Regions from separate parts of the Paenibacillus chartarius genome, predicted to be linked through region 2. Evidence: riboswitches for the same ligand, from Rfam matches in the RefSeq annotation. Region 2 holds a riboswitch; each other region holds the start of a gene.
The links. A riboswitch is a leader RNA that binds a small molecule or an ion and turns the genes downstream of it on or off. The one in region 2 is predicted to bind cyclic di-GMP.
Positions count from the first base shown of each region.

Region 1: it holds a riboswitch for cyclic di-GMP, as region 2 does, so the genes downstream of both, ACFFK0_RS12065 (hypothetical protein) here and ACFFK0_RS19665 (C40 family peptidase) in region 2, are expected to answer to the same signal.
Region 3: it holds a riboswitch for cyclic di-GMP, as region 2 does, so the genes downstream of both, ACFFK0_RS04055 (C40 family peptidase) here and ACFFK0_RS19665 (C40 family peptidase) in region 2, are expected to answer to the same signal.
Region 4: it holds a riboswitch for cyclic di-GMP, as region 2 does, so the genes downstream of both, ACFFK0_RS20320 (EAL domain-containing protein) here and ACFFK0_RS19665 (C40 family peptidase) in region 2, are expected to answer to the same signal.

Region 1 is NZ_JBHLWN010000046.1:94,054-96,252, forward strand. Features, by position in the region: gene ptsP (phosphoenolpyruvate--protein phosphotransferase) at 1-816, shown strand, start outside; cyclic di-GMP riboswitch class I at 896-997, shown strand; gene ACFFK0_RS12065 (hypothetical protein) at 1,084-1,452, shown strand; gene ACFFK0_RS12070 (type 1 glutamine amidotransferase domain-containing protein) at 1,460-1,984, opposite strand.
Region 2 is NZ_JBHLWN010000076.1:101,888-104,086, forward strand. Features, by position in the region: gene ACFFK0_RS19660 (GntR family transcriptional regulator) at 1-200, opposite strand, end outside; cyclic di-GMP riboswitch class I at 831-922, shown strand; gene ACFFK0_RS19665 (C40 family peptidase) at 986-1,930, shown strand; gene ACFFK0_RS19670 (glycosyl hydrolase family 18 protein) at 1,964-2,199, shown strand, end outside.
Region 3 is NZ_JBHLWN010000021.1:53,110-55,308, reverse strand. Features, by position in the region: gene ACFFK0_RS04055 (C40 family peptidase) at 53-994, opposite strand; cyclic di-GMP riboswitch class I at 1,103-1,193, opposite strand; gene ACFFK0_RS04050 (ATP-binding protein) at 1,397-2,199, shown strand, end outside.
Region 4 is NZ_JBHLWN010000077.1:127,810-130,008, reverse strand. Features, by position in the region: gene ACFFK0_RS20330 (DHH family phosphoesterase) at 1-475, shown strand, start outside; gene ACFFK0_RS20325 (hypothetical protein) at 560-709, opposite strand; cyclic di-GMP riboswitch class I at 830-916, shown strand; gene ACFFK0_RS20320 (EAL domain-containing protein) at 957-2,199, shown strand, end outside.

The DNA.
Region 1 (2,199 bases), on a different contig from region 2:
GAGGAACAGTTCGATGTTTACCGACGAGTGGCGGAGAAGCTGGGCGGCAAACCGCTGATCATTCGTACGCTCGACATCGGCGGAGACAAGAGGCTCGATTATATGGCGCTGGCCAAAGAAGATAACCCGTTCCTCGGGTATCGGGCCATTCGCATTTCGCTTGACCGGACGGAGCTGTTCCGCACGCAGCTGCGAGCCGTACTGAGAGCCAGCCATTACGGCAATATCAAGATGATGTATCCGATGATCGCTTCTCTGGAAGAGGTGCGTGCCGCGAATGCGCATCTGGACTCGGTGAAGCGGGAGCTGACCGCTGAAGGGATTCCCTACAATGCCGCGATGGAGGTCGGGATCACGATTGAAGTTCCGGCGGCCGTTATGATTGCGGATGCTTTGGCGAAAGAGGCGGCCTTCTTCTCGATCGGGACGAACGATCTCGTCCAGTATGTGCTTGCAGTCGATCGGATGAACGAAACGATTGCCCATTTGTATGAGCCGTTCCATCCGGCTGTACTGCGGCTGCTCAACATGACGGTGGAGGCCGCGAAAAACGCCGGTATTCCCGTCGCCGTCTGCGGGGAGCTCGCCGGCGACGTCAAGGCGCTTCCAATTTGGCTTGGCCTTGGCATTGAGGAGCTGAGCATTTCGGTGCAGTCCATCCTTCAGGTTAAGGACAGGCTGCTGCAAAGCGATCAAGCGGAGTGCCGGAAGCTGCTCGAGGAGCTGCTCAAGCTGCCGACCGCTAAAGAAATTCATGAACGGCTAAGCGAAGCGGAAAGGCAGTATTCGGTGTCGGCATCGAGCTGCCGTGACTGAATGCTGCACATATTTTCATAAAAATCCGTTGCCAAACCGCTCGTTTATGGTACAATGGAAGTAGTTCCAAAGTTATACAAATCGTAAAGGGCAAACTTGGTGAAAATCAAGGACGCAAAGCCACAGGCCTAACGCGGCCGCATCGTTCGCCGATGCCCGCAAAGGCGGCTGGGTTGCCGAAATTTGTAGTGCATTTCCGGACCATACGGAGAGAGACTGCTCATTTCGGGAGCAGTTTTTATTTTTTTCCAAGAAGGGGTTTTGAGAATGCAAGGGACTTTCGTGCCAACTATGCCTGAACTCGTTCGATATCTCATTGACCAGCTGAAGCCGAACAAGGACGGCAGTACATGGAGATTATCGGCCGCAGCTTGTTCGGAGCAGTTGTTCTGGATGAAGCTGGGGACGGATAACGGCGAACAACATATGATGCTGGGCCTGCCTACGCACGTTGCGCAATATGTGCTGCCTCAGCTGGACGAGGCATCCGTACGCGAAGCCTGGAACGAACCTGAAGCGTTCTTAACCGATCTCGAGCAGCTGAGCAGGAGCTTGCCGAGCGGCAATCATAAGCTCGTCATCGCTCCTGTTCAGACTCCGTTTTATGGGGAAATACGCGTTACAGCTTCGTATTGAGTCGAATTCATTTGCCGGCCAAGGCGTCGCAGAACGCTTTCGCGTATGGCGGCAAGTCCGGCGGACGGCGTGCGGATACAAGATGTCCGTCAACGACAACCTCCTCGTCGAACCACACCGCGCCGGCATTCTCCATATCGTCGCGGATCCCCGGGGTTGACGTCACTTTGCGACCCTGTAAAATCTTCGCTGAGATAAGCACCCATCCGGCATGGCATATTTGTCCGATCGGCTTGCCGGACCGGTCCATCTCCCGAACGAGCTCCAGTACCTTCGGATAACGCCGCAGCTTGTCCGGCGCCCAGCCCCCCGGTACGAGCAAGCCGTCATAGTCCGCTGCGTTCACTTCATCAAAGGAAAAGTCGCTCCTCGCAGGAACACCATATTTGCCGGTATAAATTACGCCTTTCTCCGCACCCGCCAAGTGTACCTCCGCGCCTTCCTCGCGAACCCGGTAAACCGGATACCAAAGCTCCAAGTCTTCAAATTCCTCGTCGACCAAGCTTAAGACTTTCTTACCTGTCAGCCTCATGCGATCCCTCCGTCTGATGTTTCCATTATTGCGCCAATGCTTCGCTCCCATTTTACCATATGTCCCGTGTTGTCAAAAACTAACTGCGCTTCAGGAGCAGGAATATGCTCGTCCGAATCGAATATATCGGGTAACGGCGCTAAGCCCAATTTGCTTGGTGTGTGCTCTTTTCATGGGGGTCTGAAGGAGAGGATTTTGTGCAAAAGACTTGCAAG
Region 2 (2,199 bases):
CCTTTCCCCTGCTGGCGGCTAAGCAAGCCTTCCTGCTCGAGCGCTCCGAGCGCCTGCCGAACCGTCTGGCGGCTCATCTGAAAGCGCTGCGCGATATCGTTCTCGGACGGCAGCAGATCTCCGCTGCGCAGCGTGCCGTTGTCGATCCACGATTTAATTTCTTGCTTGAGTCGAATATGTTTAGGGACCGTCTTGTCCATAGGATGGTTCACTCCCGGAGGGTCAGCATCATAGCCTTATTGGAAATATCGCTATTATATCATCCCTCCTACTTGTATGTACATATAGACGATGCTACGACAAATTTGTCTATTGGATCAAGATCGATGCTCGGCGGGACCGGATTCGCTTCTCGTGCAAAGCACGCTGAGTTTACCGGTAGGTGAGAGCGCTATTTTGTGGGTTACTCGGTTCACCAGCAATTTAGCGGAATTTGAAGGCGCCATCGAGACGCTCGTTGTCATCTTGCATGGTTATACCTTGTTTCTCAACATTAACTCCCTCATAATCCTCTACACGATGAAGCCGCCCCCTAAAGAGCAAAATAACGGTTTCGGAAACCGCTAGGCTTGGGCAGAAAGCCCATTTCGCATTGCAAATGTTAACTTTCCGAAATGGTAAAAAGAGGAGCTGCCGCAAGCACGCTCCCCGCTTGTTAGTGCCAATAAATAGTGCTCTAGACTCTTACCCGCATGGTAGATATATCCATATTGCGCAGTCAATAGTCTGAACGCCGCCATTATAGAACTGACAACAATTACTGAATTTCTCCTATTTTCGACAATTCCTCCTACAAACTATAATTAGGACACAAACCCAATACATTCATCTCGCGATAAAGGCAAACCTGGCGAAAGCCAGCGGCGCAAAGCTAGAGGGGCTTCCGCAGGACGACCGTTCACGATGCCAGCCAGCTACCGAAAGAGGGTCCCAGGATAACCCTTTCGGCAGAGAAAGGGTTATTTCATCTATGGAGGGTATCAACATGAAAAAATGGAATGGTTTATTGCTCGTAATGGTTCTGCTGCTGTCCTTCGCTGCACCTGCCGCCCATGCGGCAAGCGAAGTGACGACCAAAGCGAAGATTGTATCCGGCGTCAGCTTCCGCGATCAGCCGAACACGTCCAGCAGCGTTATGCGTTATTTAAAAACAGGCGAGATCGTGACCGTGCTGCAGATCGTCAATCCTTATTGGTATCAGGTGAGTGACGCGCAAGGCGTTACCGGCTTCGTCTCTACGAACGAGAAATACATATCGGTTATCAGCAATGCCGAAATCATCTATGGCGTTAATTTCCGCACCGGTCCTTCGACGGATGCCACCCGCATCCGCATGCTGCGCGCCGGAGAGGACGTGCTGGTACTGGAAAAGGTGAATGACAGCTGGTACAAGGCGGTCGACTCCACCGGCGTGGTCGGCTACGTCAGCTCGAGCAGCAAATATATCATTACCGATTTCTCTGTTACTCTCGTAACGCTCCCGCTGGCCGAACGGATCGAAAGCGTCATTGCGGAAACGTTCAAGTATACCGGCGTTCCTTATGAATTCGGCTCCAAGAGGTTCGACACCGCAACCTTCGACTGCTCCGACCTGTTACAGCAAGCCCGCTGGGATGCGACACGTGAAGTGATTCCAAGCGACTCGCGCGAACAAGGCGAATATGTAAAGAGCCTCGGACCGGTAACGACCGACTGGAAACAGCTGAAGCGCGGCGACTTGATGTTCTTTATGTCCTACAAGGGATCCCGCGCGTCGGATTATGCGTCGATCGACAAGTCGACGGAAACGATTACACATACAGGTATTTATTTGGGAGACGGCATGGTCCTGCATACGTATTCCCCGGAATCGGGCGGCGTCCGTACCGATCTAATCGAAGGAAAACAATGGGAATACCGCTTTCTGTTCGGCGGAAGCAGCATGAAGTAACCAAATTGCATGGGCATAGGGGGCCACATCACGATGAGAACAAAGATCCTCGCGCTGCCATTATTGACTTCTGTGCTTTTCTCGTTATACGCTTCGACCGTTAGCGCCGCCGACGCCGAATTAACCAAGCAATCCGTCATGGGCTTCTACGTCAATTCAAGCAGTTCGACCTCACTACAAACATTCGGAACCTATCTCAAGGATATGGGGGTCATCACGTATCAAATTGAAATAGACGGTTCGATTACAGGCGGAACGCCTGCAGCGGA
Region 3 (2,199 bases), on a different contig from region 2:
AGGCCCCTGCAAGACGAGGCCTTGCAAGGGCCATTCCGATATTATGTATTGTTTAGTATGCCGAACCGCCGAACAGGAAGCGCTTCTCCCACTGCGAGCCTGCGATCGTATCGATGCGGACGCCGCCGGAGGCAATGGAATACGTGTGCAGAATTTGACCGTTGCCGAGGTAGATGCCTACGTGCGTGATCGGCTCGGTCGTCTTGTCCACACCGCTGTAGTTGGAGCGGGAGGACATGAAGAACATCAGATCGCCGCGCTTCAGCTCGTTCCAGGACCAGACGTCGTTGCCCATCGAACGGATTTTGTCGCCCTGCGAGTCGGAATCCGACGGCAGTACGGTACGAGCGCCGTCCCAGAACGCCGTCATCGTGAAGTCGGAGCAGTCGAACGTCGAGGTGTTCCAGCGAGTCGAGCCGAACTCATAAGGAGTGCCCATGTACTGCTGGCCGGCGGCAATAATCGCTTCGATCCTTTCTGGCAGCGGCAGCACAACGCCGGTCACTTCGAAATTGGCGTCGATGACGGCTGCGGACGTTGTCACGTATCCGGAAGCGCCGTTCACATCTTCGGCACGGTACCAATCGGCATTGATTTTCTCCCTGATATCGAGCTCCGTTCCGGCTGCAAGCGTTCGAATGACCGTCGAGGCCGCCGAAGGCTGGCTGCGGAATGCCGTGGAGGCCAATGTTTTGGCATTGGAATAAACCGTCGTGTACGAAGCTCCGGAGCTTACGTAGCCGATGACGCCGGAGGCATCTTTCACTTGATACCAGCTCGGTGTCGGCATGTCCAGTGCAGTGACGATTTCACCGATCTTGAGATAGCGCATAACGGTGCTGGAGGTTGAAGGTTTGTCGCGGAACGAAACGCTGGATTTAGCCTTCAGCTTCGTCGAAACGGTTGATGCGGCGGATGCGGCGGAAACCGGAAGCAGCATAGCGGTGAGGATGACGAGTACAAGTGCGGCGATGAATGCGGACTTTCTTCTCATGATGGTTAGCCTCCCTCGGGTATGGCAACCGGCACGTAGCCGCTTCTCCATGAATGAAGGCAACCCTGCGCCATACGCGTGATTGCCTCGATCCGTCCCTCCAAATCGTTCGGCGGCTGGCTGGCATACCGCATGATCGTGCGGCGAAGCCCCTGTAGCTTTGCGTCCCCAACTTTCGTCAGGTTTGCCATTATCGGGATGTAGAAGCAGGTTTTATGCGGCTGTTGATGTCATTATATGACGAATAGTATTTCTTGGATATGAGCCTAAATGCCCTATTTGTCGAATTATGGTGAACAGGATATTTATAGGTCAAATTACCCAGCCGTACTAATACTTTCTAAACAACTAAACCGTACCATTAAAGCGATGACATCCAAGATCCGAAAGGTACGTGAACCTATGAAACGTTCATCCTTGGGAATCGCCGGCGCTTGTCTCGGAGTCCAGTTGCTGGTCGTGTACGGGCTGCTGTCCGTTTTGTATGTTTGCAGCCCGAAGCCGTCCGCGCTTGGCGCTTTGCTGTGGGGCGGAGCCATTGTCGCCGTATTGACCGGGCTGATCTTCTATATATTCATGAGACTGATGGAGCGCGAGCGGCACTCCAGGGAAGTACGCTACCGCCGTGTTGTCGAATTTCTTCCGGAACCGGTCGTCGTGCATCAGGCGTTTCGGATGCTGTATGCCAATGCCGCTGCTGCGGCGATTGTCGGCGAGGATTCGGCGGCTGCGCTAAAGGGACGCATGATCTATGATTACATTCACCCTGGGGACGTCCAGCGAATGTTGGATCGAATCCTGCGGTTGAAGGAGAGCGGACTTCCGACAGAAATCGACGAAACCCGGCTTGTATCGAAGAACGGAGGCACGGTCTATGTGGAAGTTACTTCGACGATGATCGATTACGACGGTACAGAGGCGGTACTCACATCGGTTCGGGACGTTACGGAGCAGCGTCTTGCCGAACAACGGATCGACGAGCACCGCCGGCTCATCGACCGGGTGCTGGAAGCCCAATTGGACGGTATCCTGCTCTGCGACCAGGACGGTGTGATTTTGTTTGCGAATGAGCGGTTTTTGAGCTTTTTCCATTGCGGAGACCTGACCGGGCGGACGTTGGCGGAAAGCTACCGCAGCTTGGAGTGGGGGCTGGAGGCGGATCCGTATTTTCTGGAACGAATGACGGCATATGCCCGCGGCCACGC
Region 4 (2,199 bases), on a different contig from region 2:
GGTGCACGACGGCATCGACGTGTCCGAAATTGCCGGAAGGTACGGCGGAGGCGGTCACTCGAAGGCGGCCGGCTGTAACCTCAGCGAAGAGCTGTACCGCATCTATGTCGCCGAGCCGTTCGCGATCGAGCCGATGCAGCCCGACGCTTTCCGCAATACGTACAACGTGAAGGACAATGTGCATGGCAGTCTCTATGTCAACCGCCAGGACGACCGGCTGTGGATTTATCAATCGGGAGGGGAATGGCACATCGAGGAGAACGGGGAAAGGCTCGAGCTGTCGTTCCCGACATTCGCGGCGGCCGAGCGCCATGTGAAGCGCCATTATGCGGCATGGCTGGCCCGGGACGAGGCATTTGTCAAATATTTATGCGACTATGTGACGGACTCGCAAACGAAGCGGATGGCGGGATCTGCCGCTGCAGCAGCGCCCGCGCAAGAGGCTGTCCGAGATGGGGAGCTTGTATATGCATAAATGAAACATGGAAAAGAACCTTCGTTCCCTTTTAAGAAGGGAGGCGAAGGTTCTTTTCGTAACTTCAAGTGCGGCAGACTGCACTTACGGCTCGTCTACATATTCCTCTTGATCGGCAAAGGCCGTCCAGCCTTTGCCTGCCTCCGAATCGTTCAACTTATGCGGCAATTCAAATTCGGGAGGAAGTGCTTGATTTTCTTGGCTGCGGTTGGACGATTGCTCGGATTGCTTCATCGTTACACCTGCCTGTTCATTATGGAATAACGTTAGCGTAGCCGCCCCGAAGATTTTTCATGCACGGAAGGAGAAAGCCGATCTGTGTTGAATATGTACAAGCAAACCATGATAACCGAATCGCGATAAGAGCAAACCAGGCGAAAGCTTGAGACGCAAAGCTACAGGGGCTAAGGCGGATGTCCGCGATGCCAGCCAGCTGCCGAATGATCATCGGTTTTTTTATTTCTTCTTGGAGGGCGGCAGCATGAGAACGTGGTTATTGCACGAAAAATGGCTTACGGGTTTCCCGTATCCGTTATTCATCTTGAACGAGCAGGGCATGGTGGAGGAGCAGAACGCGGCCTTGTCCAAGCTCGTTTCGTATACATGCGAAGAACTGCTGCAAATCCCTTTCGCCGACTTGGTCGTGCCCGAGCATCGGAATCGGTTTCGCCGGGCGCTCGAGCAGGCGAAGCAAGGCGAAATTCGCTCCATCGATGTTGATGTAATGGCGAAGAACGACAAGCGGAAATCGCTGCAAATCGTGTTGTCTTTATGTTACAGCGAAGGGGACAAGCACCCTCGCATCCATGTCATTTCGAGAGATATTACGTCGAGCCAAATTTTGAAGAAGGAGCTCATTCAATCGAAGCTTCAGCTCGAGCATATATTCGAAACGCTGAATGTGGCGATTTGGTCGGTAGAGCCTGGAACCCGAAAGCTGCTGCAATTGTCTCTGGGGGCGGAAAAAGTATACGGTCATCCGGTGCAAGCTTTTTATTCCGAGCCGGACCTATGGCAGCAAATGATCCACCCTGACGACTATGCCGCAGTCATGGCCAATCAAGGTCAATTGCAAAGCGGTCGTTCTATCGTACATGAGTACCGTATTATTAGCGGTCAAGGCGAAATTCGCTGGATTCACGACCGCGTCTTTCCGGAGCTCGACAATGACGGAAATATCGTATCGTTAACTGGCATTGCGTTCGATATGACTGAGCAGAAGCTGATGAAGGATCAGATCCGTCACATGGCTTTGCATGACCCGGCTACAGGGCTGCCGAACCGGACGATGCTGGAGGAATATTTCCGGACCGGCTGCAATCTCGCGGAGCAGCCGCAGCCTCCCATCGCCATCGTTTCCCTCGTTGCCATGCCGCTGGATATGATCGCGGATACGCTCGGGCAATCGCTTGCCGACGAAGCGCTGCGGCTGTTCGCGGAGCGCGCGGCCGAGCTGCTGCCGAACGCAGATTTGATATGCCGGACAGGAGATTATACGATAAGCATCGTTTGCAAGGAAGCGGATACGCAAAAGCTCTACGCCGCAGCGGAGTTGTTCTTCCGGTCGCTCGATCGGACGTTTCCGATCGGTCCGTATGAGGTGGTGCTGTCGGGAGCGGCCGGCATCAGCACATACCCCGGGGACGGAACGGACGCGGGTACATTGCTGAACCGGGCTCAAAGCGCCATGCATCGGGCCAGGAAGAAAGCCGTGAATACCGTAA